Regions from separate parts of the Micromonospora fluostatini genome, predicted to be linked through region 2. Evidence: riboswitches for the same ligand, from Rfam matches in the RefSeq annotation. Region 2 holds a riboswitch; each other region holds the start of a gene.
The links. A riboswitch is a leader RNA that binds a small molecule or an ion and turns the genes downstream of it on or off. The one in region 2 is predicted to bind cyclic di-AMP.
Positions count from the first base shown of each region.

Region 1: another riboswitch for cyclic di-AMP. It lies ahead of ACQUFX_RS23075 (coiled-coil domain-containing protein); the one in region 2 lies ahead of ACQUFX_RS15645 (C39 family peptidase).
Region 3: another riboswitch for cyclic di-AMP. It lies ahead of ACQUFX_RS25165 (C40 family peptidase); the one in region 2 lies ahead of ACQUFX_RS15645 (C39 family peptidase).
Region 4: another riboswitch for cyclic di-AMP. It lies ahead of ACQUFX_RS01420 (coiled-coil domain-containing protein); the one in region 2 lies ahead of ACQUFX_RS15645 (C39 family peptidase).

Region 1 covers NZ_CP191251.1:5,228,424-5,236,160, reverse strand. Annotated here, with positions in the region: gene ACQUFX_RS23080 (carbonic anhydrase) at 1-327, shown strand, start outside; gene ACQUFX_RS23075 (coiled-coil domain-containing protein) at 409-1,419, opposite strand; cyclic di-AMP (ydaO/yuaA leader) riboswitch at 1,424-1,554, opposite strand; gene ACQUFX_RS23070 (YibE/F family protein) at 1,721-3,079, opposite strand; gene ACQUFX_RS23065 (metal-sensitive transcriptional regulator) at 3,420-3,722, opposite strand; gene ACQUFX_RS23060 (heavy-metal-associated domain-containing protein) at 3,845-4,054, shown strand; gene ACQUFX_RS23055 (hypothetical protein) at 4,166-5,131, shown strand; gene ACQUFX_RS23050 (heavy metal translocating P-type ATPase) at 5,143-7,398, shown strand; gene ACQUFX_RS23045 (CsbD family protein) at 7,505-7,678, shown strand.
Region 2 covers NZ_CP191251.1:3,581,325-3,589,061, reverse strand. Annotated here, with positions in the region: gene ACQUFX_RS15655 (hypothetical protein) at 66-194, shown strand; gene ACQUFX_RS15650 (hypothetical protein) at 342-1,208, shown strand; cyclic di-AMP (ydaO/yuaA leader) riboswitch at 1,505-1,648, shown strand; gene ACQUFX_RS15645 (C39 family peptidase) at 1,878-2,750, shown strand; gene ACQUFX_RS15640 (CDP-glycerol glycerophosphotransferase family protein) at 2,833-4,560, opposite strand; gene ACQUFX_RS15635 (bifunctional cytidylyltransferase/SDR family oxidoreductase) at 4,636-6,141, opposite strand; gene ACQUFX_RS15630 (ABC transporter ATP-binding protein) at 6,282-7,100, opposite strand; gene ACQUFX_RS15625 (ABC transporter permease) at 7,093-7,737, opposite strand, start outside.
Region 3 covers NZ_CP191251.1:5,666,733-5,674,469, forward strand. Annotated here, with positions in the region: gene dcd (dCTP deaminase) at 1-4, shown strand, start outside; gene ACQUFX_RS25165 (C40 family peptidase) at 198-1,310, opposite strand; cyclic di-AMP (ydaO/yuaA leader) riboswitch at 1,321-1,461, opposite strand; gene ACQUFX_RS25170 (C40 family peptidase) at 1,683-2,696, opposite strand; gene ACQUFX_RS25175 ((Fe-S)-binding protein) at 3,006-5,225, opposite strand; gene ACQUFX_RS25180 (cell division protein CrgA) at 5,556-5,825, opposite strand; gene ACQUFX_RS25185 (DUF881 domain-containing protein) at 6,066-6,872, shown strand.
Region 4 covers NZ_CP191251.1:307,973-315,709, forward strand. Annotated here, with positions in the region: gene ACQUFX_RS01390 (TetR/AcrR family transcriptional regulator) at 99-1,175, shown strand; gene ACQUFX_RS01395 (hypothetical protein) at 1,467-1,874, opposite strand; gene ACQUFX_RS01400 (hypothetical protein) at 2,022-2,171, opposite strand; gene ACQUFX_RS01405 (STAS domain-containing protein) at 2,802-3,164, shown strand; gene surE (5'/3'-nucleotidase SurE) at 3,214-4,020, opposite strand; gene ACQUFX_RS01415 (PfkB family carbohydrate kinase) at 4,017-4,994, opposite strand; gene ACQUFX_RS01420 (coiled-coil domain-containing protein) at 5,132-6,253, opposite strand; cyclic di-AMP (ydaO/yuaA leader) riboswitch at 6,257-6,389, opposite strand; gene ACQUFX_RS01425 (cation diffusion facilitator family transporter) at 6,544-7,458, opposite strand.

The DNA of each region.
Region 1 (7,737 bases), 1.6 Mb from region 2:
CCCCTGGTGGTGGTCCTGGGGCACGACTCCTGCGGGGCGGTGGCGGCGGCCGGGGCGGTGGCCGCCGGGGGCCTGCGGCCGGCCGGACACCTCGGGGCGGTGGTCGACGCCGTCCTGCCCAGCCTGCGGCACGCCGCCGCCCAGGGCATCGGTGACCCGGAGGGGATCATCGACGTCCACATCGCCCAGACCGTCAACGAGCTGGTGGGCAACTCCGCCGTGCTGGCCGCCGAGATCGCGGCCGGACGGTGCGCGGTGGTGGGGATGTCGTACCAGCTCAACGCCGGTCGGGTGCGCACGGTGGCCTCGGTGCCCCGCAGCCTCTGACCCCGTCCCGACCCGACCGCACACGACGGACCGGGCCGCCCCGCAGGTGTGGGGGGCGGCCCGGTCCGGTGGTCGGTGCGGCTACAGCAGCGAGACGTGCACGTGGTCCGTGTGGTTCGACGGCCCGCTGTAGGAACTCCAGCCGTTCGCCGGGAACCAGATCTGCCGGTTCCAGATGACGTAGTACACGCCGAGCCGGTCGGCGTTGCGGACCAGGAACGCGGTCAGGTTGTTGCCGTACATCCGGGTGTCGTTGTTGTGCCACGGGGCGAACCCCCGGTTCTGCAACGACCAGTCGCAGGCCCGGCCCTTCGGGTGCTCCCACGGCCCGCCCGGCCGGTAGCAGCCGACGAAGCGGTCGAAGCCGGCCCGCTTCACCTCCTTGTACATGTGGAGGGTGCGGGGCGTGATGCAGCCGGACGTGGTCGGGTCGTTCTCGGTGCAGCTCATCGGTCGCCAGTTGCCGTCCGAGTCCCGCCCCGGGCCCATCCGTGCCACCGGCGACTCGGCCGCCACCAGGCCGCCGGTCAGGCCCTGCCCACCGACGAGGGCGAGCGACTTCTCCGCCTCCCGCTTCTGCTTGGCCATGATGGCGGTCTGCTTCTGCTGCTCACCGACCTCGGCGTCGAGCTCCAGCTTGGCCTGGGCCGCCTTGTCCTTGACCGCCTGCACCTCGGCCAGCTTCCGGGCGTTGACCATGTTCAGCTCGTCGAGGGCCTGGGCCCGCTTGACGAACGAGTCGGGCTGGCCGCTGTCCAGCAGCATGGCCATCGCGCCGATCCGACCGCTGCGGTACGACTGGGCCGCGATCTGCCCGACCTGCGGGGCCAGCTCGTCCAGCTCGGTCTGCGCCCGGCGGACCTCCAGGTCGAGCTGGAGCTGCCGCTTCTTGGACTTCTCCAGCTTGGCCTTGGCCTGAACGTAGCCCCGGTTGGTCGTCTCGATGACCTCGTTGAGCAGTTTCGAGTCGCCGTCCTCGTGCCCCGAGGGCCGGGAGGGCTCGGCCACCGCCGGCACGGGTCCGGCGAAGATGGCGAACGCGGTGATCACCGCCGCCGCCGGGGCCAACCAGCGGCGCAGGGGTGCCGTCACAGTCTTCCCTTCCGTCGGCCGCCGACCGGGTTAGCTGACGGGTTCGGGACGGAAGTAGCCCCTACCGCTGACGCGGATTCACCCCAGGTACCTGGTTCCCCGGCTCGCGCAGTGGCGATTGGGCGGCGGCACCGCTGGCGCCGCTGCGCGCCTTCGGCGGTGACCGGCAGCGAGGTTACCCGAGAGTCGCCCCTGGGATCTACGTCCGGAAGCCGACTTAATGCGTGATTTCGCCATGGCGGGGCGTAACCAGTGACGCGCTTCTCATGGTGCGAAGCCGTGGCGGTCACGCTGAGGAGTGTCACCATGCGGGGTCGGTGTTCCTTTCTCGGTCAGGCCACCTCGCGGGGGCGTCGGGGGACTGGTTGGCGGCCCGGGGCGCGCTCAGGGCCTCGAGCGCGTCGTGCCGTGGGGCCGGCGGACGGGCCGAGCCGGAGCCGTCGGCGGGCGGGGCGCCGGCTCCGGCCCCGGCGGCGGCGCGGCGGCCGGCGGCGGTGACCACCGCGGCGAGACCGGTGGTCAGCGGTACGGCGGCGACCAGCCCGAGCGTGGCGACCACGCTGCGGACGATCTCCTGGGCGAGGAACTCGCTGGTCAGCACCTGGCCGGCCGGCCGGGAGTCGGCGACCAGCAGGAGCAGCAGCGGCAGCGACGCGCCCGCGTACGCGAGCACGATGGTGTTGACGACGGACGCGATGTGCGCCCGACCGACCCGGGTGCCGGCCCGGTAGAGCTGTCTGCGGGTCAGGTTCGGGTTGGCGTGGGCCAGCTCGGTGACCGTGGCGGCCTGGGTGACCGTGACGTCGTCGAGGACGCCGAGGGAACCGATGACGATCCCGGCCAGCAGCAGCCCGTGCAGGTCGACGTCGGTCTGGAACATCGACAGGGTGGTGGCGTTCTCGTCGCCGAACCCGGTGAGGTGGGTGGCCGCCGTCGCCGCCGCCCCGAGCAGGCCGGTGAGCACCAGGCTGCCCAGGGTGCCGAGCACGGCCACCGAGGTCTGGGCGCTGATCCCGTGGGTGAGGTACAGCACGATGAACATGATCAGCGCGGCCCCGACCACCGCCACCAGCAGTGGCGGCTGGCCGGCGCTGATGCCGGGTACGACGAAGGTGATCAGGATCGCGAAGCTGGCCGCCAGCCCGCCGAGCGCGGCGAGCCCGCGCCACCTGCCGAACGCCACGATCGCGGCGGCGAAGAGCACGACCAGCCAGAGCAGGGGCTTGCCACGCTGGTGCTCGGCGATGTTGTAGCTGCTCGACTCCGGATCGGCCGGGTCGATCAGCTCCACCAGGACGACCTCGTCGTCCACCTGGACGCGGGGCGCGCCGGGGCCGTCCGGGATCGGTACCTCGACCTGCTGCCCGGAGTCCGGACCCTGCTCCACCCGGACGGTGACGGTGCCGCACGGCCCCTCCGGCCCCGCCGGGGTGCCCTCCGGGCCGGGCTCGGTGGGCAGGCACGGCTCGGTCACCACCCGGGTCACCGTGCCGTGGTACCGGGGCACGTCCCCGCCATCGTCGGCCTGCGGCGTCCGGTCCGGCCAGAGCACCAGGGCGGCGATCAGCGTGGCGACGAAGAGGGGGACGACCGTCGCGACGAGGACCCGTCGCACCTGTGGTGGGGCGGACGGGGCGGGACGGGTGTGGTCGGCGCCCATTGCGACTCTCCAAACGATCCACGGCGGAATACGTGTCCATGCGCCGATTGGTTCACCCCGCCCGTGGACTCGCCGGGGCCGGCACTGTCGGGCGCCGGGCGGTCACCGGAGGTGGTCGGTGGCGGGCGCGGCACCCGGAGGTCCGTCGCGGAGATGGTAGCCACCCGACCTGCCCCGCGCAGGCGGTAGCCGTCAGTCCCGGCCGTCCGGCCCCGCCGGTGCGGCCGTTCCCGCGCCGTCGCCTGCCGTCCCCTGGCTCTCGGGCTGGTGGAGTCGCGCACGGTGACGCGCGCGATGAGATGCACGCCTTTCGCGGCGTGTGCTGCTGGGGTGGGGCGGCTCAGCCGCGCTTCATCAGTCGGCCGACGGCGGCCATCATCTCGGTGGCCATCTCGTCGGTGCGGCCCTCGGCGATGCCCTCGTGCATGCAGTGTCGCGCGTGCCCGTCGAGCAGCCCGAGGGCGACCTTGTCCAGCGCGGCCTGGATGGCGGAGATCTGGGTCAGCACGTCGATGCAGTAGCGGTCCTCGTCCACCATCTTCTCGATGCCCCGGACCTGGCCCTCGACACGGCGTAGCCGGGCGAGGAGCTGGTCCTTGCTGGCGGTGTACCCACGGCTGGGCGCGGGCGTCGGAACGGTCATGGCCCCCAGGTTACCCCTACCCCCAGCGGGTATGTTAGGTTCCAGGCGTCAGATACCCCTACCGGGTATGAGTAGGATGCGCTCCGGAGGGTAACGGGGTGCGGGTGGAGAGGAGTACGGGCATGGTCACCACCAGCTACCAGGTGCAGGGTATGACCTGCGGACACTGCGTACAGGCGGTCAGCACCGAGGTCGGCGCGGTCGACGGGGTCAGCGACGTCCAGGTCGACCTGGCCACCGGCCGGGTCACGGTCACCAGTGAGCGTCCCGTCGATCCGGCGGCGGTCCGCGCGGCCGTCGACGAGGCCGGCTACGAGGTCGTCGACGCCTGACGGGGCGCAGGGCGCGACCGTCGCGCCCCTCGGGGGCCGCCGCGACGCCACCGCCCCCACGGTCGGGACCGGGTGCCCGCTCCATCCGGGCAGCACGAGGAAGGACAGCCCATGAACACGGCGACGAAGCTGACCGGGTTCGCCCTCGCCGTCGTGACGGTGTTCGGTGCGGCCTACGGGGTCGGCCAGGTGGTCGACCCGGTCCGCCCGGTCACCGAGAGCGGTCACCGCACCGACGCCGACCACGGCACCCGCCCCGAGACCAGCGCCGGCCCGGCCCCGGCGTCGCTGCCGGCCGGGATGCTGGTCTCCGACCGGGGCTACACGCTCACCCCCGTCGAGGCTCCGGCCGGTGACTTCGCGTTCCGGATCACCGGGCCCGACGGGCGTCCGGTCACCGGGTACGACGTCACGCACGAGAAGCCGATGCACCTGATCGTGGTCCGGCGGGACCTCTCCGGCTTCCGGCACGTGCACCCGGAGATGTCGGCGGACGGCACCTGGCGGACCGCCACCCCGCTGGCCGGCCCCGGCACCTGGCGGGTCTTCGCCGACTTCGTCCCCACCGGGGCCGACCCGCTGACCCTCGGGGTCGACGTGACCGTCCCCGGGGCGGTCGAGCCCCGGCCACTGCCGGCGCCGGCCCGCACCACCACGGTCGACGGGTACACCGTCACGCTCGACGGGGACCTGCACCCCGGCCGTGCCTCCGGGCTGACGCTGACCGTCGCGCGGGGCGGGGCGCCCGTCGACGACCTGGAGCCCTACCTGGGGGCGTACGGTCACCTGGTGGTGCTGCGCCAGGGCGACCTGGCGTTCCTGCACGTGCACCCGGACGGCTCGCCCGGCGACGGCCGGACCACCCCCGGCCCCACGGTCAGCTTCCACGCCGAGGTCCCGTCGGCGGGGACGTACCGGCTCCATCTCGACTTCCGGCACGGCGGCGTGGTCCGCACGGCGGAGTTCACCGTCGTCGCCGGTGCCCCGACCGCCGGCCCGACGACCGGCGGCCCGACCGCGACCGGCCCGGCCAGCCCCGAGGCTGGGCACGGCGCCCCTGGTCACGGGCACAATTGACAGGAGCGGCGATGACGACCACCAACCAGCCCCGGCAGAGCGCACCGAACCGGATCGAACTGGCCATCGGTGGGATGACCTGTGCCTCCTGTGCCGCCCGGATCGAGAAGAAGCTGAACCGGATGGACGGGGTGACCGCCTCGGTCAACTACGCCACCGAGAAGGCCACGGTCGACTACCCCGACGGGGTCAGCCCGGCCGACCTGATCGCCACCGTGGAGAAGACCGGCTACACCGCCGCGCTCCCGCCCCCGCCCGCCCCGGCCGACGCGCCGGAGTCCGCCGAGCCGGTGGACGAGTTCCGCGCGCTGCGTACCCGGTTGTGGGTCTCGGTGGCGCTCAGCGTCCCGGTGATCCTGCTGGCGATGGTCCCGGCCTGGCAGTTCACCTACTGGCAGTGGCTGTCGCTGACCCTGGCCGCCCCGGTGGTGGTCTACGGCGGGCTGCCGTTCCACCGGGCCGCCTGGATCAACCTGCGGCACGGCGCGGCGACCATGGACACCCTGGTCTCGCTCGGCACCCTGGCCGCGTTCGGCTGGTCGCTCTGGGCGCTCTTCCTGGGCACCGCCGGGGAACCGGGGATGACCCACCCGTTCAGCCTGGCCATCAGCCGGACCGACGGGGCCGGCAACATCTACCTGGAGGCGGCGGCCGGGGTCACCGCCTTCATCCTCGCCGGGCGGTACTTCGAGGCCCGGGCGAAGCGGAACGCCGGGGCGGCCCTGCGCGCCCTGCTGGAGCTGGGCGCCCGGGACGTCGCGGTGCTGCGGGACGGGGTGGAGACCCGGGTACCCGTCGACCAGCTCGCCGTCGGGGACCGGTTCGTGGTCCGCCCCGGCGAGAAGATCGCCACCGACGGGGTGGTCGACGAGGGCACCTCCGCCGTGGACGCGAGCCTGCTCACCGGCGAGTCGGTGCCGGTGGAGGTCGGGCCGGGCGACCCGGTGGTCGGGGCCACCGTCAACGCGGGCGGCCGGCTGGTGGTCACCGCCACCCGGATCGGCGCCGACACCCAGCTCGCCCAGATGGCCCGCCTGGTCGAGCAGGCCCAGAGCGGCAAGGCCGCCGTGCAGCGGCTCGCCGACCGGATCTCCGGGGTCTTCGTACCGATCGTGATCGCGCTCGCCGCCGGCACCCTCGGCTGGTGGCTCGGTGCCGGTGCCGGGCCGGCGGCGGCCTTCACCGCCGCGGTGGCAGTGCTGATCATCGCCTGCCCGTGCGCGCTCGGCCTGGCCACCCCGACCGCCCTGCTGGTCGGCACCGGCCGGGGCGCCCAGCTCGGCATCCTGATCAAGGGGCCGGAGGTGCTGGAGTCGACCCGGCAGGTCGACACGGTGGTGCTGGACAAGACCGGCACCGTCACCACCGGCACGATGACCCTGGTCGACGTGCTGCCCGCCGCCGGCCAGGACGCCGCCGAGCTGCTCCGGCTGGCCGGTGCCCTGGAGGCCGCCTCCGAGCACCCGATCGCCCGCGCGATCGCCGCCGCCGCGACCGGGGCCGGCCCGCTGCCGGCGGTCACCGGCTTCGCCAACGTCGAGGGCCTCGGCGTGACCGGGACCATCGACGGTCGGGCCGTGCTGGTCGGCCGGCCCCGGCTGCTGCGGGACCGGGACGTCGACGTACCCGAGGAGGTGGCGCGGGCGGCGACCGGCGCGGAGGCCGACGGGCGGACGGCGGTGCTGGCCGCCTGGGACGGGCGGGCCCGGGGCGTCCTGGCGGTGGCCGACGCGGTGCGCCCCACCAGCCGGGCCGCCGTGGCGCGGCTGCGGGCGCTCGGCCTGACGCCGGTCCTGCTCACCGGGGACAACGCCACCGTGGCCCGCGCGGTCGCGGCCGAGGTCGGCATCGACGAGGTGATCGCCGAGGTGCTGCCGGCCGACAAGGTCGACGTGGTCGAACGCCTGCAGGGCGAGGGCCGGGTGGTGGCGATGGTCGGGGACGGCGTCAACGACGCCGCCGCGCTGGCCCGGGCCGACCTGGGGCTGGCCATGGGCACCGGCACCGACGTGGCGATCGAGGCCAGCGACCTGACCCTGGTCCGGGGCGACCTGGCCGCCGCCCCGGACGCGATCCGGCTGGCCCGGCGGACCCTGCGGATCATCAAGGGGAACCTGTTCTGGGCCTTCGCCTACAACGTCGCGGCCCTGCCGCTGGCCGCCGCCGGCCTGCTGAACCCGATGATCGCCGGAGCCGCGATGGCGTTCTCGTCGGTCTTCGTGGTCGCCAACAGCCTGCGCCTGCGCGGCTTCACCGCCGCCGGCTGAGCCCGCCGTTTCCGCTGTTCGTTCCGCTGATCAGGGTTTGCGGCGGCGGCTGGGGGTAAGCCAGAAGTAGCAAACGATCGCCGGCAGACGGTAGGAGGTTTTTCCGATGGGCTTCGACGACAAGATGGAGAACGCCGGACAGAACGCCTCGGGCAAGCTCAAGGAGGGGGCCGGTCGGGCCACCGACAACGAGCGACTGGAGGCCGAGGGCCGCAACGACCAGGCCGGGGCCAAGCTCAAGCAGGCCGGCGAGAAGATCAAGGACGCCTTCAAGAGCTGAGCGTCCGTACCACGCACCCGTCGGGCCGGTTCTCGCCGGCCCGACGGGTGCGTCACGGG
Region 2 (7,737 bases):
GGTGGTCGGTAGACACGCCCGGACGGCCATGGGCTTCCGGTGCCGGCGCCGGTAGGTTGTCAGTCGTGCCTCCCGTCGCCCCGACCGGTCCACTGTGGTGGGTCGTGCTGACCGCCGGGGACGACCGGTTCCTCGCTCCTGCGGCCGGCCCGGTCGCGTCGGAGGTCGCCGGCTCCCGGGGGCCGCCGGTCTGACGGCGCGCGGCAGCCGTACCGGCGTCGTGGGGTCACCCGGCGTCCACCCCGCACCTCATCCACCGCACGTCCGATCGCGGCTGGCCGGCCGCGCCGGGCCCGCCGGTGCGGACCACCGTAGGCTTCCGCTTCCCGCGAGGTACGACCATGGCGACGCTCCTCCACCAGTTCGTGATCGGGGTGCCCCGGGCCGCCGCCATCTGGACCGGGCTGCTCCTGCTGACCCTCGGCGTGCTCACCGCGCTGGTCGTCCGGTCCGACCGTGACCGGCGGCGTGAACCGGCGCTCGGCGGGGCCGTCGACGCGGACGGGGCGGCCCCGGACCGGGCCGCGCCGACCGCCCGGTCGGCCGGGACCACCGAGTCCGCTGACGTCGCCGGGCCCGCCGCCACCGCCGAGCAGATCGCGGCGGCCGCCGCCGAGGCGGCGGCCGACCTGCGCCGGTACGCCGGGGAGGTGGCGGTGGCGGCGGCCGGTGCGGCCCGTAACGCCCGGCGACGACGCGCCTCCTGGCTGGCCGCGCAGGAGCACCTGGACCGGGCGTGGCGGGAGCGCGACGAGGCCGACCGGATCGCCCGGCGGTTCGCCGGGGCGGGGGCCCTGCCCGCCCTGCGGCCGCCGTACACGCCGGCCGAGCGTGCCGCCCGGAAGCGGTACCTGCACCGGGCGGCCGTGATGGCGCACTGGCGGGGCGACCTCACCGTGCCACAACTCCGCGACGTCTTCGCCGGGCGGGGCGGCTGGGACCCCCGGCGGCACCCGGTCGAGCAGGAGGTGCTGCTGGCCCGCGCGGTCCGCGACGCCAAGCTGGCCCGGTACCGCCAGGCGGTCGTGCGGGAGCGGGCGGCGTGGCGGGACGCCGACCTGTCCGCCGAGGCGGCCCGGGTGCTCGCCGTCGAGGCGTACGCGGCGGCGCAGCGGCTCAGCCCGGCCGTCGCACCGGCGGCGGCGACCTCGGCGCAGGCCCGGCGTACCGTGCTGGCGGCCCGGTTCCGGCCGGCCCGGGTCGGCTGAGCCGGGCCCCGTCGGGACGACTTCGGTGACGCCGGTCACAGGCTGGCGGATTCGGGCAGCCGGCGCAGGCGGGGTGAGGAGGGCCGTCAATTCCCGTGGGATGCGCACCGGGTGTCCGGTTGTCGACCGGTGATTCCCTGACAACTGCTCGTCCCATTGAGTCGCGTCAGTGCGCAACTGAGTCGCCGAGGCGCCCGGTGTTCGATGTTTGAGCAGGTGAGGGCGGTTTGGCGGGGCGGTGGACGGCCAGTAGTGTCGCTGCGTCCGGTGCGGTTCACGATCGCAAGAGGCGACGCCGTGCCGACCCGCTCAATCGTCGACGACGAACCGGGGACCCAGTGCACGTGTGGGGTGAATCCGCGGGCCCACGGCTCGCGGTAGGGCGATTTCTTCCCGCCCGAATCCGTCAGCTAACCCGGTAGGCGGTATCGGAAGGAGAGCCACAGCCTGTGCGCCACGACCAATCCCCTGAGCTGAACCCCCACGGCGCCGCGGTGCCGTCGCCCGTCGCGCTCGCGACGAGCTGATTCCGGCAACCGCCCCCGCCCGAGCAGATCGGGCGCCATCCCCCAGCGATCCCACCGTCCGCGGGCCCCGACCCGCGTCGTCGGCGTGCCCCTCGGCTCCGCCGCGCCGGTGCGGTCGCCACCGGCACCGTGGAGGAAACACGTGAAGCAGCATCTCAAGCGGCAGCTCCGACGGCTCGCCGCGGACCGTCCGTACCAGGTCGTCGCCGCCTCGGCCGCGACCCTCGTGGTGGCCTCGGGCGTCGGCGTCCTGGCCACCGTCGGTGACACCCCTGACCGTGCCCGGGTCCGCCCGGCCGCCGTGGCCGAGCAGGCGCCGCACGCCGGTGAGCTGCCCGCCCGCGCCGAGCTGAGCGCCCCGCAGACCTCGGCGCCGTCGCTGACCACCCCGGCCCCGACCGCCACCTCCCCGTCGGCGACCAAGTCGCGGGCGGCCTCGCCGAGCGCCGCCGCCAGCAGCGCCGCGCCGGACCCGGACCTGACCCGCTCGGCGGCGCCGAAGGCGCCCGCCTCGAAGGTCCTCGACCACGAGTACCAGGCGCAGATCACCTACTACTACTGCGGGCCGGCGGCGGTCCGTAACGCGCTGACCGCCATGGGCATCTCCCGCAGCCAGGACGACCTGGCCGGGCGGCTCGGCACCACCCAGTTCGGCACCAACTCGGCCGCCGACACCACCCGGGTGCTCAACCAGCTCGTCAAGGGTGAGCCGTACCGGACCCGGATGATCTCCGGGGGTGCCGCCACCGCCGCCCAGACCGAGCGGCTGCGGGCCGATGTGGTCGCCGCCGTGGCCGACGACCGCAGCCCGGTGGTGAACGTCGCCGGCAGCACCACCGACCTCTCCGGCGGCTGGCACTCGTTCCCGGGTGGGCACTACGTCGCCGTGGTCGGCTACCGGGACGGCGGCAAGTCCGTGAAGATCGCCGACTCGGCGAACCCGGCGACCGCCTCGTACTGGCTCACCGTCGACGCGCTGGCCGACTGGATCGCCACCCGCGGGTACTCCGCCTGACCCACCCGCGACGCACCACGGGCGCCGGCTCCCGACTCGGGGGCCGGCGCCCGTCGGCGTCGGTGGGGGTGCGGCGCGCCCGTCAGATGGTGGGGGTCAGCGGCGCGGCGGCGTCCGGCAGCGCCGGCGCGGCCGAGCTGCGCGGACCCGGCGGGGCCCAGCCCGGCTCCAGGTGCCGCCGGGCGGCGGTCAGGAAGACCTCGGCGTACGTCTCGGCGGGGAAGTCACCGAGGTAGCGGGCCCGGGTGGCCCACCGGGCCGACGCGGCCGGATCGGTCTCCAGCAGCCGGGTCAGCACCTCGTCGACGTTGGCCATGTCCCGCCGCAGCACGTAGCCCGAGCCGGCCAGCGGGAACCGCTCGACGAACCGGTCGCCCTCGCCCACCATGTCCGTCACCGCGTACGGCTTGCCGGAGTAGAGGTAGTCGGAGATGACCCCGGAGACGTCGGAGACCAGCGCGTCGGAGCGGTTCACGCACTCGGTCAGGGTCAGCTCCCGGCTCGCCGCCGCGCCGTAGACGTGCTGCCGGCCGGTCCGGGCCCGGTCGGCGGCGAGCAGTTCGGTCAGCCGGGCCAGGTGCCGGGCCGACGCCGGGTTCTGCGTGGTGTACGGGTGGGCGCGCAGGATCACCGTGGCCCCCCGGGCCAGCAGGGCGCGCAGCAGGGTCTCGCCCACCGGCAGGGAGCAGTAGTTCGCGTCGGCGTGGTGGCCGGTCCAGGTGGGCGTGTACAGCACCGTCGGGTTCGGGTTCGGTGGCGTGCCGGCCGGCTCCCGGCGGACCTGGATCGCCTCCACCTGCGGCCGGCCCACCACCTCGAACTTCTCCGCCGGGATGTCGACCCCGGCGCGGGCGTACCGCTCGATCGCCGCCGGCCCGGCCACGAAGATCCGGTCGAAGATCCCGGAGACCGGGTTGGCGCTGGGCGCCTTGTCGCTGTCGCCGTGGTGGAGCTGGATGTGGGTGAGCTGGTTGAACCGGACGCAGTGGCTGTTCTTCGCGCCGTGGTTGACGTAGAACGCCACCTTCAGGCTCGGCACCAGCGCCTCGTCCAGCGCCTTCAGGGTGGGGCAGAAGACCACCGGGGCGCGGGTGGCCGCCGAGACCGGCCCGAGGAACTCCGGCTCGCGCAGCACCACCAGGAACGGCCGGCCGATCCGTTCCAGGTACGGCAGCCACATGGTGACCTGGTACTCCGACCCGGGCGGGGCGGAGAAGTAGAGCAGGAACTCCGGCTGGTCCCGGCGCAGCGCCCGGCCCACCGGCCCGCCCCCGGCGCCGGGCCGGAACCGCCGCCGGGCCAGGTCCAGCCCGACCGCCCCGGCCCCGGCGCCCACCACGAGGGTGGCCAGCAGCGCCACCCAGGCCGGCAGGGTGGCCAGCGCGGCCAGCGCCACCACGGCGAGCAGGCCGAGCACCGCGTTGCCGAGCTGCGCGGCGACCAGCGGGGTCCACTGCCGCACCGGCAGGTTGGCGGCCCGGATCTCCAGCATCCCGGCCTCCCGCAGCGGGCCGGCGAGCAGCACCAGCCCGAGCAGCGCCAGCGCGGTGACCGCCAGCACCGGGTCGAACCCGGCGTCGAGCCGGCGGGCGTACCCGACCAGGACGGCGGCGGCGACCAGGGTGGTCTCGGTCAGCACGTCGGCCGCCGGCCGGACCCGCCGTTCCCACGCGGCGGCGGCGAGCGCCGCCACCGCCAGCGCCAGCCCCCACCCGGTCGCCCCGGTGAGGGCCACCACGGTGAAGGCGAGCAGGGCCAGACCCGTGGTCAGGCACCGGGCGATCAGTTTCCTGACCAGGTCACCACGCATGTCACTCCGCTTTTCGGTCTCGCTGGGTGCTCCGGGCCGGTCGCCGGCCGCCGGTGGTGCGGGTGGGCAGGCGGGTCAGCCGGCGCTGGTCACCGGGGCGGGCTTGTCGGCCTGGGCCGGCACCGCCGGGCTGGCCGGCCCCTCGCCGGGGGCCCGGCGGACGTCGATCACCTGGCCGGTCAGCTCGGAGATCAGCACGTCCAGCGAGGCCTGGGCGACCGTCTCGGCGGCCAGCAGGGTGTGCTCCGGCTCCTCGCCGAAGGCCCGGGTGCGCATCGGGGTGGCGGTGCGCTCCGGGTTGACGCAGTTCACCCGGATGCCGAACTCGGCCCACTCGTCGGCGAGGGCCTGGGTCAGGTTGACCAGGGCCGCCTTGGTGGAGGAGTAGAGGGCGTACTGGGCCCGGCCCCGGGTGTAGGAGCTGGAGGTGTAGAGCAGGAGCTGGCCCTTGGTCTGCTGCAGGTACGGCAGGGACTGGCGGGCGATGGTGACCGGCCCGACGAAGTTGACTTGGAGGACCCGGTCCATGGTCTCCTCGTCCATCTCGGCGAGGGCGCCCTTCTCCAGGATGCCGGCGGTGACCACCACGTAGTCGATCCGCCCGGTGGCCTCGAAGGCCGTCCGCAGCGCTGCCTCGACGTCCCCGGCCCGCTCGACGTGGGTGCCGGTGGTGGAGCGGCTGACCGGGAAGACCTGGGCGCCGTAGCGGCGGGCCAACTCGGTCAGCTCGTGGCCGATGCCGTAGCTGCCGCCGAAGACCACCACCGTCCGGCCGGCCAGCTCCTCGGTGTAGCCGCGCGGGTCGGCCAGCCGGGGCACCTGGGCGGCGGCGAGCTGGAAGAGCTTGTCCGCCAGGTGCACGTCGACCGGGTGGGTGACCTTGATGTTCTCGTCGGAGCCGTCGATCACCTTGATCGGGGTGCCGGGCAGGTACCGCAGGACCACGCCGCAGTCGTCGGTGGCGGCGAAGTTCGGGTCGCCCTCGGCCCGCCGGTACGCCTCCCGGATGGTGCCCGAGCGGAACGCCTGCGGCGTCTGGCCCCGGCGCAGCCGGGCCCGGACCGGGATGTCGGTGATGCACTCGTCGTCGTCGACCTGGATGATCGTGTCCGCCGAGGGGATCGCCACGTCGACGGCGGAGTACGTCCAGAGCGCGTTGACGCACTCGCGGACGATCCGGCCGCTGACCAGCGGGCGGACCGCGTCGTGGAAGAGGATGTTGACGTCGCCCTCGCCGACCGCGTCCAGCGCGACGCGGGTGGTGTCGTTGCGGGTCTCCCCGCCCTCGATCACCTTGCTGACCTTGCGGAAGCCGGCCTTGTCGACGATCTGCTGGGCCTGCGGCACGTGCCCGGCGGCCATCAGCACGATGATCTCGTCGATCTCCGGGGCGGCCTCGAAGACCGCGAGGGTGTGCTCGATGATCGGCTTACCGGCGATCTTCAGGAGCTGCTTCGGGATGCCCAGGCCGAGCCGGGTTCCGGTGCCGCCGGCCAGCACCACCGCCACCGTCCGCGTGGGTCGCCACGGGGCTGCCGCCTCGCCGGTGGCGTCCGGGCCAGTGGTGTGGTCCTGCGTCATTGCCGATCCTCACTTCCGGGGGGTTGACTCTGGGTGACATCGGGGGTACGTCCCGATGAACAGTAACGCGGCCACCGCGCCGCCCGGTGGGGCGACGCGGTGGGACGGCACCGGGTGGTTGCCGTACGGACGACGGAACTCTACTTGGAGTTCACGTATGTCTCATAGGCCCGGATCACCTCGGCGGTCGGACCGTCCATCCGCAGGGTGCCGGATTCCAGCCAGATCGTCCGTTCGCAGGTGTCCCGGACCGAGGAGAGCTGGTGGCTGACCAGGAACACCGTGCCGGCGTTCTCCCGCAGCTCCCGGACCCGCTGCTCGCTGCGCTTGCGGAAGCCCTTGTCGCCGGTGGCCAGCGCCTCGTCGATCAGCAGCACGTCGTGCTTCTTCGCGGCGGCGATCGAGAAGCGCAGCCGGGCGGACATGCCCGAGGAGTAGGTCCGCATCGGCAGCGAGGCGAAGTCGCCGCGCTGGTTGATCCCGGAGAACTCGATGATCTCCGGGGTGAGCCGCTCGACCTCGGTCGGGGACATCCCCATCGCCAGGCAGCCGAGCGCGACGTTGCGCTCGCCGGAGAGGTCGTTGAGCAGCGCGGCGTTCACCCCGAGCAGCGAGGGCTGCCCCTGGGTGTAGACCGCGCCCCGGTTCACCGGCAGCAGCCCGGCGATCGCCCGCAGCAGGGTCGACTTGCCGGAGCCGTTGCTGCCGATCAGGCCGATCGCCTCGCCCCGGTACGCGGTGAAGCTGACCCCCTTGACCGCGTGCACCTCGCGGATCTGCGGCGCCGAGGTGCGCGACACGATCCGCTTGAGCGCGGCCACCGGGCTGGCGGTGGCCCCGGCGCCCTTGTGCACCCGGTAGATGACGTGCGCGTCGTCGGCCACCACCGTCGGGATGCGGTCCTGCACCCGGGGGAGGGTGACGGTGACGTCGTTGGAGTTCTCGAGCTGATCAACCACGGCCGTACTCCTGTTCGCCGCGCCAGAAGTAGAGGAAGCCCCCGATGCCCATGCCGACCGCCCAGGCCGCCGCGACCAGCCAGAGCTGGGTCGGCGAGGAGTTGAGCAGGGGCGCCGACTCCAGCAGGGAGACCCGGGCCAACTCGATGTAGACCAGGGCCGGGTTCAGCTCGACCAGCCGGGCCGCCCAGCCGGGCAGGCTCTGCTCGAAGAGGGTGACGCTGTACAGCACGCCGGAGCCGTACATCCAGGCGCGCAGGACGAACGGCATGATCTGCTTGAGGTCGTTGACCTTGGCGCCCATCCGGGCCACCGCCATGGTCAGCCCGGCGTTGAACAGCGCCTGGAACACCACGGTCGGCACCAGCAGCAGCCACTCCCAGGTGATCGGCTCGCCGGTCACCAGCACGATGCCGACCAGCACCACCATCGCGCCCATGAGCTGCTGGAGCTGGGTGAGCACGACGGCCAGCGGCAGGCAGGCCCGGGGGAAGTGCAGGGCCCGGATCAGGCCCAGGTTGTTGGTGATCGACTGGGTGCCGTTCTGCACCGCCACCTGGGTGAAGTTGAAGATGAACAGCCCGGTGGTCAGGTACGCGATGAAGTTCGGCACCCGGTTCTGTTCGAGCACGATGCC
Region 3 (7,737 bases), 2.1 Mb from region 2:
CTGACGAGCAGCACAACGTCGTACCGCGGAAGGGCGGCCACCGGGGCGGAAACCCGGCGCCGCCCCCGCGGGACCGGCGGGGGCGGCGCTGACGGTCCCGTCGGAGAACGGGACCACGGGTCCGCCGGTGCGCGGGTGGACGGCGGCCCCCGACCGGACCGCCGAGCCCACCGCCGCCGGCGGCAGGAGGTCGCGTGCTAGCCGGGGCGACCGAAGCTGTGGATCGGGCTGTCGCCGAGGCGCTTCATCTTCACCGGCACCCCGGCGCGGGCGGCGTGCACCACCCAGCCGCCGCCCACGTACATGCCGACGTGGTGCAGGTCGCGGTAGTAGAAGACGAGGTCACCGGGGCGCAGCTCGGAACGGCTCACCGAGGGGGTCACCTTGCGCTGCCGGGCCGCGTTGTGCGGAAGCCGGACGCCGGCCGTCGCCCAGGCGGCGAGCATCAGCCCGGAGCAGTCGTACGCGTGCGGGCCCTCGGCGCCCCAGACGTACGGCTTGCCGATCTGGGCGCAGGCGAACCGGACCGCCTCGCCGGCCGCGCCACCGGGGTACGAGACCGGGCAGGGCGCCGGGCGCAGCGGACCGCCGGCACCCTTGCCGTACGCCCGCAGCCGCAGCTTCTGGAGCCGGTCGATCTCGGCGTCGATCTGCCGGCGGCTGGCGGCCAGGCCCTTCTCGGTCCGGTCGAGGAGGCCGACCAGCCGGTCCAGCGGGGCCTTGCGGGCGGCCAGTTCGTCGCGCAGTTCCCGGGCCGCCCGGACGTCCTCGTGCTGCCGGTGGGCGACCCGGTCGATCAGCTCGATCCGGCTGATCAGCTCCCCCGGGGTACGGCCGGCCAGCATGGCGTTGACCGCCGAGACGCTCTCGCCCTTGTAGGCCCGCACCGCGAGTCGGCTGACCCGCAGCATGGCCTCGTCGACCTGGCGCTGCAACGGCTCGATGCGGGCGGCCAGGGCGGCGACCTCGCGCCGCCGGGCGGCGAGGTCCTGCCGGACGGCGTTGTGCCGTTCGATGATCGGTTCGAGCCGGTTCCAGTCCTGGTCGATCCGGCGCTCGATCTCGGCGACCGACGGCTCGGCGTGGGCCGCACCGGGCAGGCCGACCAGGAGGCCGGCGGCCACGGCCAGCGCGACGAGACCGGCGGCCCCTCGCGAAGCGGTGCCGCCACGAGGCGCGGTGCGGCCGTGGGACGGAGCGACGTGCCGGAGTGCGGTGGTGCGGCGGGACGAGCGTGGGCGCGGCGCAGCCGGCACCGGGTCGGCGGGTGCCGACCGGGTGGACGGTGGCCGCGGGGCATGGTGTGCCACCGGGCTCGGTACTCCTTCTCCGGAACCGCCTACCGGGTTAGCTGACGGGTTCGGGCGGAAGGGGACGCCCTACCGCAGTGGACTGCGGATTCACCCCGGCGTACCTGGGTCCCCGGCTCGCCCTGGGTGGGCGACTCGGCGGCGTCGGCCGTTACCGCCCGGGTTGGGCGGACCTGCTGCCGGCCGACGGTTCATCAGCGTAGAGAGGCACCTGTCGATCCGCAACGGAGTGACCCGTGACACTCCGTCTCACGTTCGCTCACTCGCCTGAGATGAGGCGAGTCCTGTTCGGATTCCACCGGGGACCCGGGCGACACGACGACCGAGGCCCCCGGCGGTGCCGGGGGCCTCGGTGCGGGGGTACCGGAGGGGTCAGCCGGGTCGACGGAACCCGGCGACCGGCATGTGGTTGATGCTGGACACGTTGACCGGTTTTCCGGCCCGGGGCGCGTGCACCATCAGGTCGTTGCCGATGTACAGGCCGACATGGGACAGGTCGCTGAAGAAGAAGACCAGGTCACCGGGGCGGGCCTCGCTGCGCGGGATCGCCCGGCCCTGGTTCCACTGGGCACCGGTGAAGTGGGTCAGGCTGATCCCGGCGGCCCGGTACGCGTACTGGGTCAGGCCGGAGCAGTCGAAGGAGTTCGGCCCGGTGGCCCCGAACACGTACGGCTTGCCGACCTGGGCACAGGCCGTCCGGATGGCGATCCGGGCCGCCTCGGTGACCACCCCGTTGACGGTGGGGCAGTTCGTGGCCTTCACGACGGTCTTCGGCATGGCCGCCTGGAGCCGCTTGATCTCGGCCTCGATGCTCTTGCGCTTCTCGGCGAGTTCCTTCTGCTGCTTGCTCTGCGTGGTGACGAGCGTGTCGAACTTTTCCTTCTCGGTGTTGTACTTGGCCTGGACGGCCAGCACGCCCTCGATCTGGCGGCGCTGCTCGGAGGCGACCCGGTCGAGCATGGTGAGCTGCTCGCCGAGCTGGCCGGGGCGGCTGTTCACCAGCACCGCGCCCAGCTCGTAGGAGGGGCCGATGATGTAGTACCGGGAAGCCAGCTCACTGATCCGGTTGAGCGCCAGCTCACTCTCCAACTGCAGGGGCTGGATCTTCTTCTCCAGCTCCGCCGACTTGCGGCGGTTGACCCTCAGTTCGGAGCGGACCTTGTTGTACTGCTCGATGGTCGGTTCGAGCTTCCGCCACTCCTTGTCGATCTTGGCTTCGATCTCGTCGACCGTGGGCTCCGCGTGGGCCGGGACGGCGAACACCCCGACGCCGACGAGCACCGCCGCGCAGAGTGTGAGCAGACGGGTCAACGCCCGGCGCGCGCCACGGGTGCGGGCGGGCAGTTCCGGGACACGACGATGAGGGGGCAGGCTCGCCACCGGCACCGACTCCTTTGCCGACGACCGCCGGGCGCCTCGCGAGGAGGGGAGGGCGAGACAGAGGATCCACAAACGGCCGGTGCCCAACATTAGGGAAAGCAAGCGGCCTCGGCAAGGCGAGGTTTTTCACCATTACCGGTCCGCTGTCGCTTGCGTACCAACGGTATTCGAATTCTGTGGAGCGACGCACATCGATAGGGAGAATTCGGTCGAGCCGGCCGCCCCGCCGATCCGGTCCCGGACCCGCGACGGCGGTGGCGCCCCGCGCGGGGTGCCACCGCCGTCGTCCGTCCCGGCGGTTCTCCGGGTACGCGCTCAGCCCGCGACGGGCTCGTTCTCCCGGCCCGTGGCCGGCTGCTCGGGCTTGACCGAACGGAGCAGGACGCTGGCCACGTCGACCACCTCGACCTGCTCGCCGGCCCCCTTGCCGTTCACGCCGTCGGTGAGCATCGTCGAGCAGAACGGGCAGCCGACGGCGACCGTCTTCGCCCCGGTGGACATGGCCTCCTCGACCCGGTCCACGTTGATCCGCTTGCCGATCCGCTCCTCCATCCACATCCGGGCACCACCGGCGCCGCAGCAGAACGAGCGCTCGCTGTTGCGCGGCATCTCGATCAGCCCACCGTCGCCGGTGCCGGCCGCGCCGCCGCCGATGGCGCTGCCCAGCACCTCGCGGGGCGGGGCGAAGACCCGGTTGTGCCGGCCCAGGTAGCACGGGTCGTGGTACGTGACGCCGCCGTCGACCGGCTGGACCGGGGTCAGCTTGCCGGTGGCGACCAGGTGCGCCAGGAGCTGGGTGTGGTGCACCACCTCGAACTCACCACCGAGCTGGCCGTACTCGTTGCCCAGGGTGTTGAAGCAGTGCGGGCAGGTGGCGACGATCTTGCGCTTGGCCTTCTCCCGACCCTCGAACGCCTCGTTCAGGGTCTCCACGTTCTGCTGGGCCAGCATCTGGAAGACGAACTCGTTGCCGATCCGGCGGGCCGGGTCGCCCGAGCAGGTCTCCCCCTCGCCGAGGATGGCGAAGGAGACGCCGGCCTCGTTCAGCAGGGTGGCGACCGCCCGGGTGGTCTTCTTGGCCCGGTCCTCGAACGCGCCGGCACAACCGACCCAGAACAGGTACTCGAAGTCCTCGACCTCACCGACCCGGGGCACCTCGAAGTCCAGGCCCTTGGTCCAGTCCTCCCGGGTGTTCTGCGGGGCGCCCCACGGGTTGCCCTTGTTCTCCAGGTTGCGCAGCATCACGCCGGCCTCCGAGGGGAAGCTCGACTCGATCAGCACCTGGTATCGGCGCATGTCGACGATGTGGTCGACGTGCTCGATGTCGACCGGGCACTGCTCGACGCAGGCCCCGCAGGTGGTGCAGGACCAGAGCACGTCCGGGTCGATCACGCCACCGGCCTCGGCGTCACCGATCAGCGGCTTCTCCGCCTCGGCCAGCGCCAGCACGTCGACGTGCGCGAGCTGGGCGGCGGTGGCCTTCTCCTCGCCGGTCAGGTCCTTGCCACCGCCGGCCAGCAGGTACGGCGCCTTGGCGTACGCGTGGTCGCGCAGGCTCAGGATCAGCAGCTTCGGCGACAGCGGCTTGCCGGTGTTCCAGGCGGGGCACTGCGACTGGCAGCGACCGCACTCGGTGCAGGTGCTGAAGTCGAGCAGGCCCTTCCAGGTGAACTGCTCGACCTGGGCGACCCCGAACTGGTCCTTCTCGGGGTCCGCCTCCTCGAAGTCGAGCGGCTTGCCCTCGCTCGTCATCGGGCGCAGCGCGCCGAGGCCGGAGCCGGCGCCGACGGGGTCGCGCTTGAAGAAGATGTTGGGGAACGCCAGGAAGCGGTGCCAGGCGACGCCCATGGTGACGTTCAGGGAGATCACGATGACCCAGATCATCGAGATCGAGATCTTGACGAGGGCGGCGACGCTGACGCCGGTCTCCCAGCCGGGCAGGGCGGCGCCGACGGCGTGGCTGAGCGGGGTCGCCCAGGCCGGGTACTCGAAGTGGTCGGTGGCGACCTTGAAGCCCCGGATGACGAAGCCCATGATCAGGACGCCGAGGACGACCGCCTCGACGAAGTACCCCTGCCACATGGTCGATCCGGTGAACCGGGACCGCGCGCCGGGCCGGTTCGGCCGGTTCCGCAGCCGGATGCCGATCAGCACCACGATGCTGACCAGGCCGAAGATGCCGATCCACTCGGTGACCAGGCCGTAGACCGCCCAGCCGCCGATCAGCGGCAGGCCGCCGGTCGGGGAGACAACCTCGAAGTACGCCTCCAGCACCAGCAGCGACAGGACGATGAAGCCCAGCATCACGAACCAGTGCGCCGCGCCCACCACGCTCCAGCGGAGCATCCGGGTGTGGCCGGCGGTCTCCAGGAGCATCGCCCTGGTCCGGGCGCCCTTGTCGGTGGAGCGCGACGGGTCGGGCTGACCCAGCCGGATGACGGCCGTCATCTGCTTGACCGCGCGTACCGCAAGCCACACCGCGACGGCGGTGATGGCGGCCGCGAGGATCGTGGTGACGATCTGGACGCTGCCCATCGAGTTGGCCTCCCGGGTCTGCTGCCTGTCGAGCGGCTCGGCGACCGGTGGGACAGGTCAGCGGGGGACCAGCGGCGGCACGCCGCTCCCGCAGATCCGACCCGTTCGGCCGATGACCTCGCTCCGCTCGGTCATGCAGTGCAGCCTACGCGCAAGGTTACTCATCGGTAACGTGAGGCTCCTCGCACCTGACGGGCCGCGCCGCCCTGCACACACCTTAAGGCGCGTTCAGCCTTCGTCGCTGGGCAGGGGTTACGTGGCCGGGATGCACCCGGCGGGCCGGTGCCGCCGCCGTCCCCCGACGGCCGGCACCAGAGGTCCCGAGGGGCGTCAGCGCCAGCGGGAGAGCACGATCAACGACGCGACCATGGCGCCGAACCCGACCGCGAGGTTCCAGTACCCCCACGACATGACCGGGTACTCCTGCTCGGAGAGGTAGTACACGACCAGCCAGCCGATGCCGAAGACGATCAGCGAGACCGCCGTGACCGGCAGCCAGACCGGGCTAGGCTTGCTCCGCGCCGCAGCCGTCGCCGCCGTCGGACGGACGTCCGTCGGCGGGGTGTACACCTTCTTCTTGCGAACCTGAGACTTGGGCACGACGCTCTCCAGAGGGGGTGACGACCTCGTCCGGCCTGACAACCGGGCGCGAGGGCGACGGTCCATGGCCAATAATGTTTCGACAGCTAGCGTAGTGCCGAAGACCCGTCCAAGCCACGAATGGGGCCACTCCACTGCTAAGAGTGACCGAATTATGGGGGACTGTTCGGGTCGACAGGCCGACCAGCGGCCCGCGTCCCGGCGGGCACGACCGATCGATCACGGGGAAGGTGGGGCTCGGTGGAGTACACATCCGGCGCGGCCTCCTGGCAGAAGGTGCTCCGGCGCGCCGTCGTCGGGCTGCTGCCACGACGGCCACGGCAGCGACGGCCGGGCTGGTCCATCGGCGTACCCGTGATCGCCGCCGCGGCCGGGCTGCTCTTCACCACCACCGCCACCACGGCCGGCGGCACCGCGCTGCGGGAGGACCGCCGCCCCGAGCTGACGCAGGTCATCGAGGAGCGCCGCGAGCAGGTCGCGGCGAGCGAGCGGCGGGCCGCGGAGCTGCGCGCCGACGTGGAGAACACCACCGGTGCCCTGGCCGGGTCGGACACGCCGATCGCGGAGCAGCGTAACCGCGCCGAGGCCAGCCGGGAGACCGCCGGCTTCACCGCGCTCACCGGCCCCGGGATGACGGTCGAGCTGAACGACGCCCAGCGGCTGGGCGACCAGAGTCTGCCCGATGGGGTGAGCAACGACGAGCTGGTCGTCCACCAGCAGGACGTCCAGGCGGTGGTGAACGCGCTGTGGGCCGGGGGCGCCGAGGCCATGTCAATCATGAATGTCCGCGTGCTGGCTACCAGCGCGGTACGCTGCGTCGGTAACACCCTGCTGTTGCACGGCCGGGTGTACTCCCCACCGTTCAAGATCGTAGCAATCGGCGATCCGGCCGCACTCCAGCAGGCCCTCGCCGGCTCCAAGGGAGTCCGGTTGTTCAAGGAAGCGGTCGACGACTACCAGCTCGGCTACTCGGAGACCGTCTCCACGGTCACCGTGCCGGCCTTCGAGGACTCGACCGCGCTACGCTCGGCCCAGGTCGACCGGTGAGCCGCCTGCCGGACGACTGGCGGGACGAGCGCGACCCCCGCCAGCACGGGCCACGCGAGGACTCCACCGCGTTCCTGCCCCCGGTGAACCGTCCCGACCCGCAGCCGACGGCCCGCGTACCGTCCGGCCCCTGGCCCGCCCCGGTCCCGCAGGGCTCCGCCGGCCCGTGGCCGGCTCCGGTCCCCCCGTCCCGCCCGACCGGCCCCCAGCAGGGCCCCCGCCCGGCCGGCCCGCACCAGGACACCCGGTCGACCGGTCCTCAGCAGGGCAACCGCCCGGCCGGCCCCGGATCGGGCACACCCACGCCCGAGCTGCGGCCGGGCGCGCAGACCGCCGACCCCCGGCACGTCACCGCCGCCGGCCCCCGGAGCGTGACCGCCGCCGACCCTCGGCAGACGGCCGGCGACTCTCGGGGCGCGGCCGCCGATCCCCGGCCGGGGCCGGGCGTGGCCGACCCGCGCCAGGGTAACGGCCTCTGGGCTGGGCCGGCGGCCCCGCCGGAGCCCAGCCGCCCCGGCAGCCAGCACGGCCGCCCCGCCGACCAACTCCGTCCCCCGACTCCCCACCTGCCCGACGGGCGGCCCGCCGGTAACGGAGCCTGGCCGGGTGCCGCCCCGGGCGGGCCGGCTGGCGACGCTGGCGGCCACCCCGGCGCGCCGGCCGCTCCCGGCGCCGGAAGCCACGGCAACGATACTTACGGCAGCGGAACCCACGGCCGAGCCGAGGCCGCCGGCCGCCCCGAAGCCCCCGGCCGAAGCGATCTCCACGGTCGCCCTGAGGCCCGCAGCCACTCGGAGGCGCACAACCGGCCCGAGCCGCAAGCCCGGCCCGAGCCGCAAGGCTGGCCGCAGGGACCCGGCCAGGC
Region 4 (7,737 bases), 3.3 Mb from region 2:
CGCCTCCATCTCGAATGAGCAGAACAGATGATGCCATCATCTGAATGGCGAAGATATCTTGACCGGGGCGGAGGGGCAACACCGGAACAGGGGTGACGATGGCGCGGCTCACCAGGGCGCAGCTCCAGCAGCGCAACCGGGCACGGGTGCTGGCGGCGGCCCGGCAGGTCTTCACCGAGCAGGGCTTCCGCGACGCGCGGATCGACGACATCGCCGAGCGGGCCGAGCTGACCCGGGGCGCGGTCTACTCGAACTTCCCCGGCAAGCGGGCCCTGTACTTCGCGGTGCTCGCCGCCGACGCGCAGGAGGTGCCCGAGCCGCCCCGGCCGCCGGCCACCGCCACGGCCGGCGAGGTGCTCACCGAGTTCGCCCGCGCCTGGCTGTCCCGGCTCCCGCTCGCCGTGGACGAGCAGGCCGACGGGGCCCGGCTGGGCCGGGACCTGATGCCGGAGATCCTCGCCGACGAGGCCACCCGGGTGCCGTACGCGGAACTGACGAGGCTGTCGGCCGTCCTGCTCGGGCTGGCGCTGGAGCCGTTCGGTCGGCCCGGGGCGCGGGCGGCCCGTCGGGTCCGGACCGCCGAGGCCGCGCTCACCCTGCTGCACGGCGCGGGGCAGTTGGCCGCCGCCGCGCCCGGCTTCGGTGACCCCTTCGACGTGGTGCGCGCCTGCGCGCACCTGGCGGATCTCGACCTCGACGACCGCTGGGCCCCGCCCCACCTGCCGTACGTGCCGAGGGCCCGGCCGGCCGACGACCCCTGGCGCCCGCCGGCCGCCACCGACCTGCTCCGGGAGGTGCCCGCGCGGCTGGACGCCGACGGGGTGGTCACCGTCCTCGGGCTGCACCGGCTCGGCGCGGTGGAGGAGGCCGTCCGGGCGGCGCCCGCCGCCGTGGTCACCGCCGTCCTGGTCACCGGCCAGGCCGGGGAGCTGCTGCCCCTGGCCCGGCTCACCCTGGTCGAGCTGCGGACCTGCCTGCGCCGGTCGGTGCCGCCGGACGCCTGGCCCCGGGTCCGGGTGGTCTGCGACGAGTCCGGGGCGGTGGCCGCGGCGGCCGGCGTTCCGGCGGTGAGCGACGCCACCGAAGCCGCCGTCCGGGTACGGGGCGGGCGGATCGTCGCCCGCGCGGACGGGCACGGGGCCGCCCACGCCGCAGCCGTCACCGCCACCGGCTAGCCCGCCCGACGGGTAAGGAAGGGCCCCCTGTTAACGCATTCGGTAGAGGAAGGGCCCCCTTTTAACGCCCCGGAGCGCGCGACCCCGTGCGGCGGTGCGGCGTGCGACCCCGTGCGACGGTGCGGTCCCCGTGCAAAGGTGCGGCGTGCGGTCCCGTGCGGCGCGTGCCGGGGTAGGGAAGGGCGGGAAGGGCGGGAAGGGCGGGACGCCGGCGGGACCACCTGCCGGGCATGACGTGGCCCCGACCGCTGAATGGGTGCGGTCGGGGCCGGGTGGCGCAGGGTCGTCGGGTCAGGTGTCCAGGCCGACCGGGGAGTTCGGCCGGTCCACGTCGACGAACTCGATGTCGTCGGCGGGCCGGCTGTCCCGGGCCGCCGCCACCCGGGCCGCCGAGCTGGCGGCCCAGCCGATGGCGGCACCGGCCAGCGCCGCGCCGATCAGCAGCGCCCAGGGCAGCGCCGGCCGCCGGCCGGCGAGCGCGTCGAAGGCGCGCACGGCCCGCTGCCGGGCCTCGTCCGCGGCCGACCCGACCAGGTCGCTGGCGTCGTCGGCCAGCCCGGAGCCGTTGCGGCGGGCCGACCGGGCGGCCTCCCGGACACTGTCCCCGGCGGTGTTCACGGCCGAGACCAGGTGCTGCCAGGCCTCGTCCGCGATCCGCTCAGGCTTGCTGCGGCGCTCCAGCAGGTTGGTTCCGAACATCGTGGTTACCTCCTCGGGTGCCGAAGCCGGGGCCACTTCGGATTACGGCGTCAGTCCGGCGGTCGTGGGTTCGCGTACCCCGCCAGTGCCCAGCCCGGTCGGCCGGCAAACCCGTCGCCGGCAGCGGGTCCGCACCGGTTGCCCGACTCAGCGGGTGGCGACCACCGCGATCCGGGCGCCCGCGAAGTCCTCGTCGTCGTCGTCATCGTCGTCGTCCCCCGCGCCGCCGCCGATGGCGCAGGCCAGCATCAGGGCGAGCGCGGCGGCGGCCCCGGCCAGGGTGGCGAGTCTCCTCATGGTGGTCTTCCTCTCGGACTCGGGTGGTGAGAACGGTCCGATGCTAGGCAGGTCGGTCAATCCGTCCCAGGCTGTCCCGTCGATCCACCCCGGCTGCCGGGGGGATGCCCCCCGGGGCGCGACGTCGATCCCCTGGTCACCCGGGCGCCCGGCGGTGCGGGGGTGTCGGCGCCCGGCGGCGAGATGACGGACACCTGTCGGCATCGGGACACCTGCCGGTCACGAACATTCACATCGGTCGGGTATGTTGTCGCGCGGCACGTACTGTGGGGTTTCACCCTCCGCGACCACCTGCCCCCGGGGGTGCGTACCGCCCGGTCGGTGGGTCGTGGTCGGTGCGACGACGCGGGGGTCGGTGCGGCGCGGGGCCACGCCGGTGACGGTGGTGTGGGCACTCGGTCGCGGCGACCGTTACTCTGGTTCGGCGACGCGTCGGCCCAGGGTCGATCGTTGGACAAGAAGCCGATCAGTGGACAAGAAGACGAAAAGTGCGGACAAGGGCGGAATGCCGTGCCCGACCCGCAAATTGCTCATCCCGAGGGGTGGCGACCGAGGCCGTGGGAGGAATACTCTCGGTCGCGGCCCGCGTACTGATGAGGCGCCCGACAACGGGCGAGTGGAGGTGCTCGCGTGAGCCTGTCGATCGTGAAGTCGGTTCTTTCCGGTGGTGTCATCGAGATCGCCCCTCGGGGTGAGATCGACGTGGACACCGCGTACGAGGTGCGCGAGGCGATCACGGAAGTGCTCGCCAAGGGGCGTCCCGCCCGTATCGAGCTCAACATGCGGCTCGTCACCTTCATCGACTCCGTCGGTATCAGCGCCATGGTCGCCGGCTTCCAGACCGCCGAGGTGAGCGGCGTCAAGCTCGTCGTCACCGAGCCGAGCCGGTTCGTGCACCGGCAACTCTGGGTGACCGGGCTGCTCGGTCTCTTCGGGGCTCCGGAGCCCTACTACGCGGGCGCGCCCACCCCGGAGGTCCTGCCCGGCGCCTGAGCGTCCGGCGCGACGGTGACCCGGGGCACCGGAGACCCGGCGCAGGGGCTCACAGGTCGACGTCGGTCACTTCGGTGACGGCGCGGATCGCGGTGACCGAGGCGTACCCCTCGGCGAGCAGGGCCAGGTCGCTCCCGGGCTGCACGGCCTGCCCCGGCTCCTCCAGCGAGGTGCGGACGAAGCCGTGCCCGGCCTCCGCCACCGTCATCTGCACCTGACCGAAGGCGGACAGCGAACCCCGGCGTACCCCGCGCAGCCGGTCGGGTGGCAGGTCCGGCACGTTGACGTTGAGCACGTTCTCCACCGGCGCGGCGGTGAGCCGGGGCAGCAGGTCCAGCGCCACCCGGGCGGCTGTCGCCCAGTGCCGGTCGGCGTCCCGGACCAGGGCGGCGGCGGCCACCGCGGCACCGCCGCTGCCGGCGGTGGCGTCGGCGGCCGAGAGCACGTCGAGGGAGACGGCCAGGGCGCGGCAGCCGTTGGCGGCGGCGGTGAACGCCGCGCCGACCGTCCCGGAGTGCAGCACCGCGCGGCCCGCGTTCGCCCCCCGGTTGATCCCGGCGAGCACCAGGCCCGGCGCCGGCCCGAACGCGCCGTGCAGGGCGATCAGCGTGATGAAGCCGGGGGAGCCGCCGACCGCGAACGCCGGCACCCCGGGCAGCTCCGGCAGGCTCTGGTGGTGGACCACGACCTGGCCGTCCTCCTCGACGGCGGTCATCGCGGCGCTGCTGCCGCTGGCCTCCTCCCGGGGCGCGGCCACCACCACGTCCAGCCCCCGGTCCACCGCCGCGCGGGCCAGTTCGGCCAGGCCCGGGGCGGCGATACCGTCGTCGTTGGTGACCAGCACCCGTAGCGTCACCGCTCGACCACCCGGTGGGCCAGGTCGTCCGGGGTGGTCCGCTCCTGCGGCCGGGAGCCGGCCGGGACGAGGCGGACCCGGTCCACCAGGCCGGTGATCGAGTCGAGCCGGCCGGTGCCCAGCCCGTGCCGGGTGACGTTCAACGCGCCGGCCGCCGCGCCGGTGCGGATCGCGGTCCGGATGTCCCCGCCGACGGCGACCACCGCCGCCACCCCGGCGGTCATCGAGTCGCCCGCGCCGCGCGGGTCAGCGGCCTGGAGGCGGGGCATCTCCACCTCGAACACCTCCCCGTCGACCAGGGCCAGCGCCGGCTCGTCGGCCCGGCTGACCAGCACCGTCTGGGCCCCGGCGTGGTGCAGGTCGTAGAGCACGCCGGTCAGCTCCTCGGCGCTGTCGTCGCGGGCCAGCCCGTCGCGGAGCAGCTCCTCGTGACTGATCTTGCAGAAGAAGACCCCGCTGTCCAGGACGGCGGTGAGGTGTTCCCCGGAGAGGTCGACCACCACCCGGCTGCCGTTGTCGCCCAGGTCGGCGGCGAACCGCCGGTACACGTCGGGCGGGACGAGGGACGGCTGGTTGGGGCCGCTGAGCACGCTGACCGGGGCGCGCAGCCCCTCGCCGAGCGCCAGGTTGTAGAGCTCGTCCAGCTCGTGGCGGGTGAGCGGGTGGCCGGGTACGTCGACGACCTCGTGCCGGACGCCGTCGCGGCGGTCGTGCACGTACCCGCCGTTGGTGGAGTGCCGGCGTACCGTGCGCAGGTCCACCCCCTCGCTGCCCAGCAGCGGCTCCAGCACCTGGCCGATCTCGCCGCCGATGCTGGCGCAGAGCACCACCGGCACGCCGAGGGAGGAGATCATCCGGGCCTGCCAGACCCCCTGCCCGCCGGGGTGCAGGTGCAGTTCCGGCTCGTCACCGGGCTGTTCGACGGTGACCGTCAGCAGCGGGGTCGGGGCGAAGACCATCACGTGCCCGTCCATCGTGACCACCTTTTCGTCCTCCACGCCGGGTCGCTCACCTGATAACCCCCGGTACGGCGTCACGGGCACGGTCCGGCGCGGACGAAAACGCCCGGTGTCCCCCGTGACGGCGGGACACCGGGCGGTCGGCGTACGGGTCAGTAGACCGACAGGTGCACGTGGTTGGTGTGGTCGCTGGACGGGTCCCCGTTCGCCCCGCTGTACGACTTCCAACCGCTGCTCGGCAGCCAGATCTGCCGGTACCAGATCACGTACAGCACGGCGAGCCGGTCGGCGTTCCTGACGTAGTACGCCGCCAGGTTGTTGCCGTACGTCCGGTCCCCGCCGGTGGCGTCGCCGCCGAAGCCGTTCTTCTGCGCCGCGAAGTCGCAGGCCCGGCCCTTGGGGTGCTCACCGGAGCCACCCGGCCGGTAGCAGGAGACGTACCGGGTGAAGCCGGCCGCCTTGGCCTGGTTGAGCGCGTGCAGCGTGCGGGGGGTGATGCAGCCGTTGGCCGGGGTCGGGTCGTTGACGCTGCACGACTCGCGCGGCCAGGAGCCGTCGGGGTTGCGCGGCGCGGCCTTGGCGGTCTTGGTGCTCGTCCCGCCCGGCCCGCTGGACCCGCTGGACCCCGCGTTGCTGCGTTGCTGCGCCTGCTGCCGGCGGCGCTCCTGCGCCTCGCGGGCATCCCGCGCGATGGACGCCTCCAGAGCCTGTTCGGCCTGCTCCTTGCGCTTGGCCATGGTCGCGACCTGCTTGCGCTGCTCGCGGACCTCGCCGTCGAGGGCGAGCTTGGTGCGGGCGGACGAGTCGCGGGTCTCGCGCAGCCTGCGCAGCTCCCGCTCCTCGCTGGCGGCGACCTGGTCGAGCGCGGCGGCGCGGTCCAGGAAGCCCTCGGGCGAGTTCGCGTTGAGCAGCGCGTTCGCCGCGCCGAGCCGGCCGGTGCGGTACGCCACCTGGGCGATCTCACCGACCTTGCCGGTGCGGACCGCCAGGTCGGCCTCCAGGGTCTTGAGCTGGCCGGTGAGGTCCTGCTGCCGCTTGGCCGACTTCTCCAGCTTGGCCTTCGCGTCGAGCCAACCCTTGCTCGCCGCCTCGAGCTGGTTGCGCAGGGCCGGGGTGCCACCCTCGGGGTCGTCGTCCGGCGCGGCCAGCAGGCCGGCCCGGGTGGCGGCGGACGTCGGCGTGACCGGCGCGATGGCGGCGCCGACGGCGAGCGCCGTGACGAGCACGGCCGCCAGCCGGGCGGTGATACGTCGCGGTGATGCCACTACTGCCAAGACATGTCCTTCCGTCAGCCGCCGACCGGGTTAGCTGACGGGTTCGGGACGGAAGATCCCTACCGCGCTGACGCGGATGCACCCCACGGACGTGGTTCCCCGGCTCGCCACCGTGGCGATTAGGCGACGGCCACCGCCGGCGCCGGTGGGCGCCGCCTGGCGGAGGCCGGAACCGAGCCTACCGGTGCGGGTGTGACTACTGCAGTCACCGTGACCGCTGACGTCCGGAGGGACACCAGTTAACTCGGCATGAACCGGACAATACGCGCCCAGATTTAAGCGTGCGCTAATTACCAGCCGACCGCCCCGCAGGCCCCCGGTGACGCTCCGGGCTCGATCTGCAACGTGGCGTGCTCGATGTGGAAGTCCTCGCGCAGGGCCGTCCGGGCGGCGGCGAGGACCGTGCCGACCTCGGCGCCGGGGGTGGTGGTCAGGTGCGCCGAGGCGACCTCCATGCCCGAGGTGAGGGTCCACAGGTGCAGGTCGTGCACCTCGGCCACGCCGGGGACGGCGGAGAGCCGGTCGTGCACCTCGGTCACCTGGAGGTGCTCCGGGGCGGCCTGGACCAGGATCCGCAGCGCGGCGCGGGCCAGCCGCCAGGTCCGGGGGAGGATGAAGGCGCCGATGGCGACCGCCACCAGCGGGTCGGCCCACCACCAGCCGGTGACCATGATCACCAGTGCGGCGGCGATCACGCCGAGCGAGCCGAGCAGGTCGGCGAGGACCTCCAGGTACGCCCCGCGCAGGTTGATGCTCTCCTCGGCGCCCTTGCGCAGCAGCCCGAAGGCGACCACGTTGGCGAGGAGGCCGAGCAGCGCCACGACCAGCATCGGGCCGGTGAGCACCTCCGGCGGCTCGCCGAGCCGGCGGACCGCCTCGATCAGCACGTAGACCGCGACCCCGCTGAGCAGCAGCGCGTTGGCGAGGGCGGCGAGCACCTCCAGGCGGTAGAGGCCGAAGGTGCGCTGCGGGTCGGCGGTGGCCCGGCGGGTGGCGGTGATCGCGGCCAGCGCCAGCCCGATGCCCAGGACGTCGGTGAACATGTGCCCGGCGTCGGAGAGCAGCGCCAGCGACCCGGTGCCGAAGGCGCCCACGGTCTGCACGACCGTGAACGCGGCCAGGATGACCAGCGCGGCCCAGAGTCGCCCCCGGTGCCGGTGTGCGGCGTTCGCCACCGTGGCCTGGTGATCATGCCCTGCGCCCACGTCCACACCCTCCGCCTGTCGTCCGGACCCGGTCCAACATATGCTCACATCGCTATGTGTGCAAGTAAACTGTCGGTATTCGGCCGTTGACCGGTGGGTGACAGGTCGACCCGGGGGATCAGGCCGCCGGGACACGGCGGGGCGAGCCCGCCGGGACACCGCCGGTCAGCCCGCCGACCACCCGGCGGGCCGGCGGGTGGGTCGGGCAGAACGGCAGGCCGGTGGGCGGACCGCTGGCCGGTGGGTCCGGGCAGGCCGCTGCCGGCGGGCGGGTCGGGA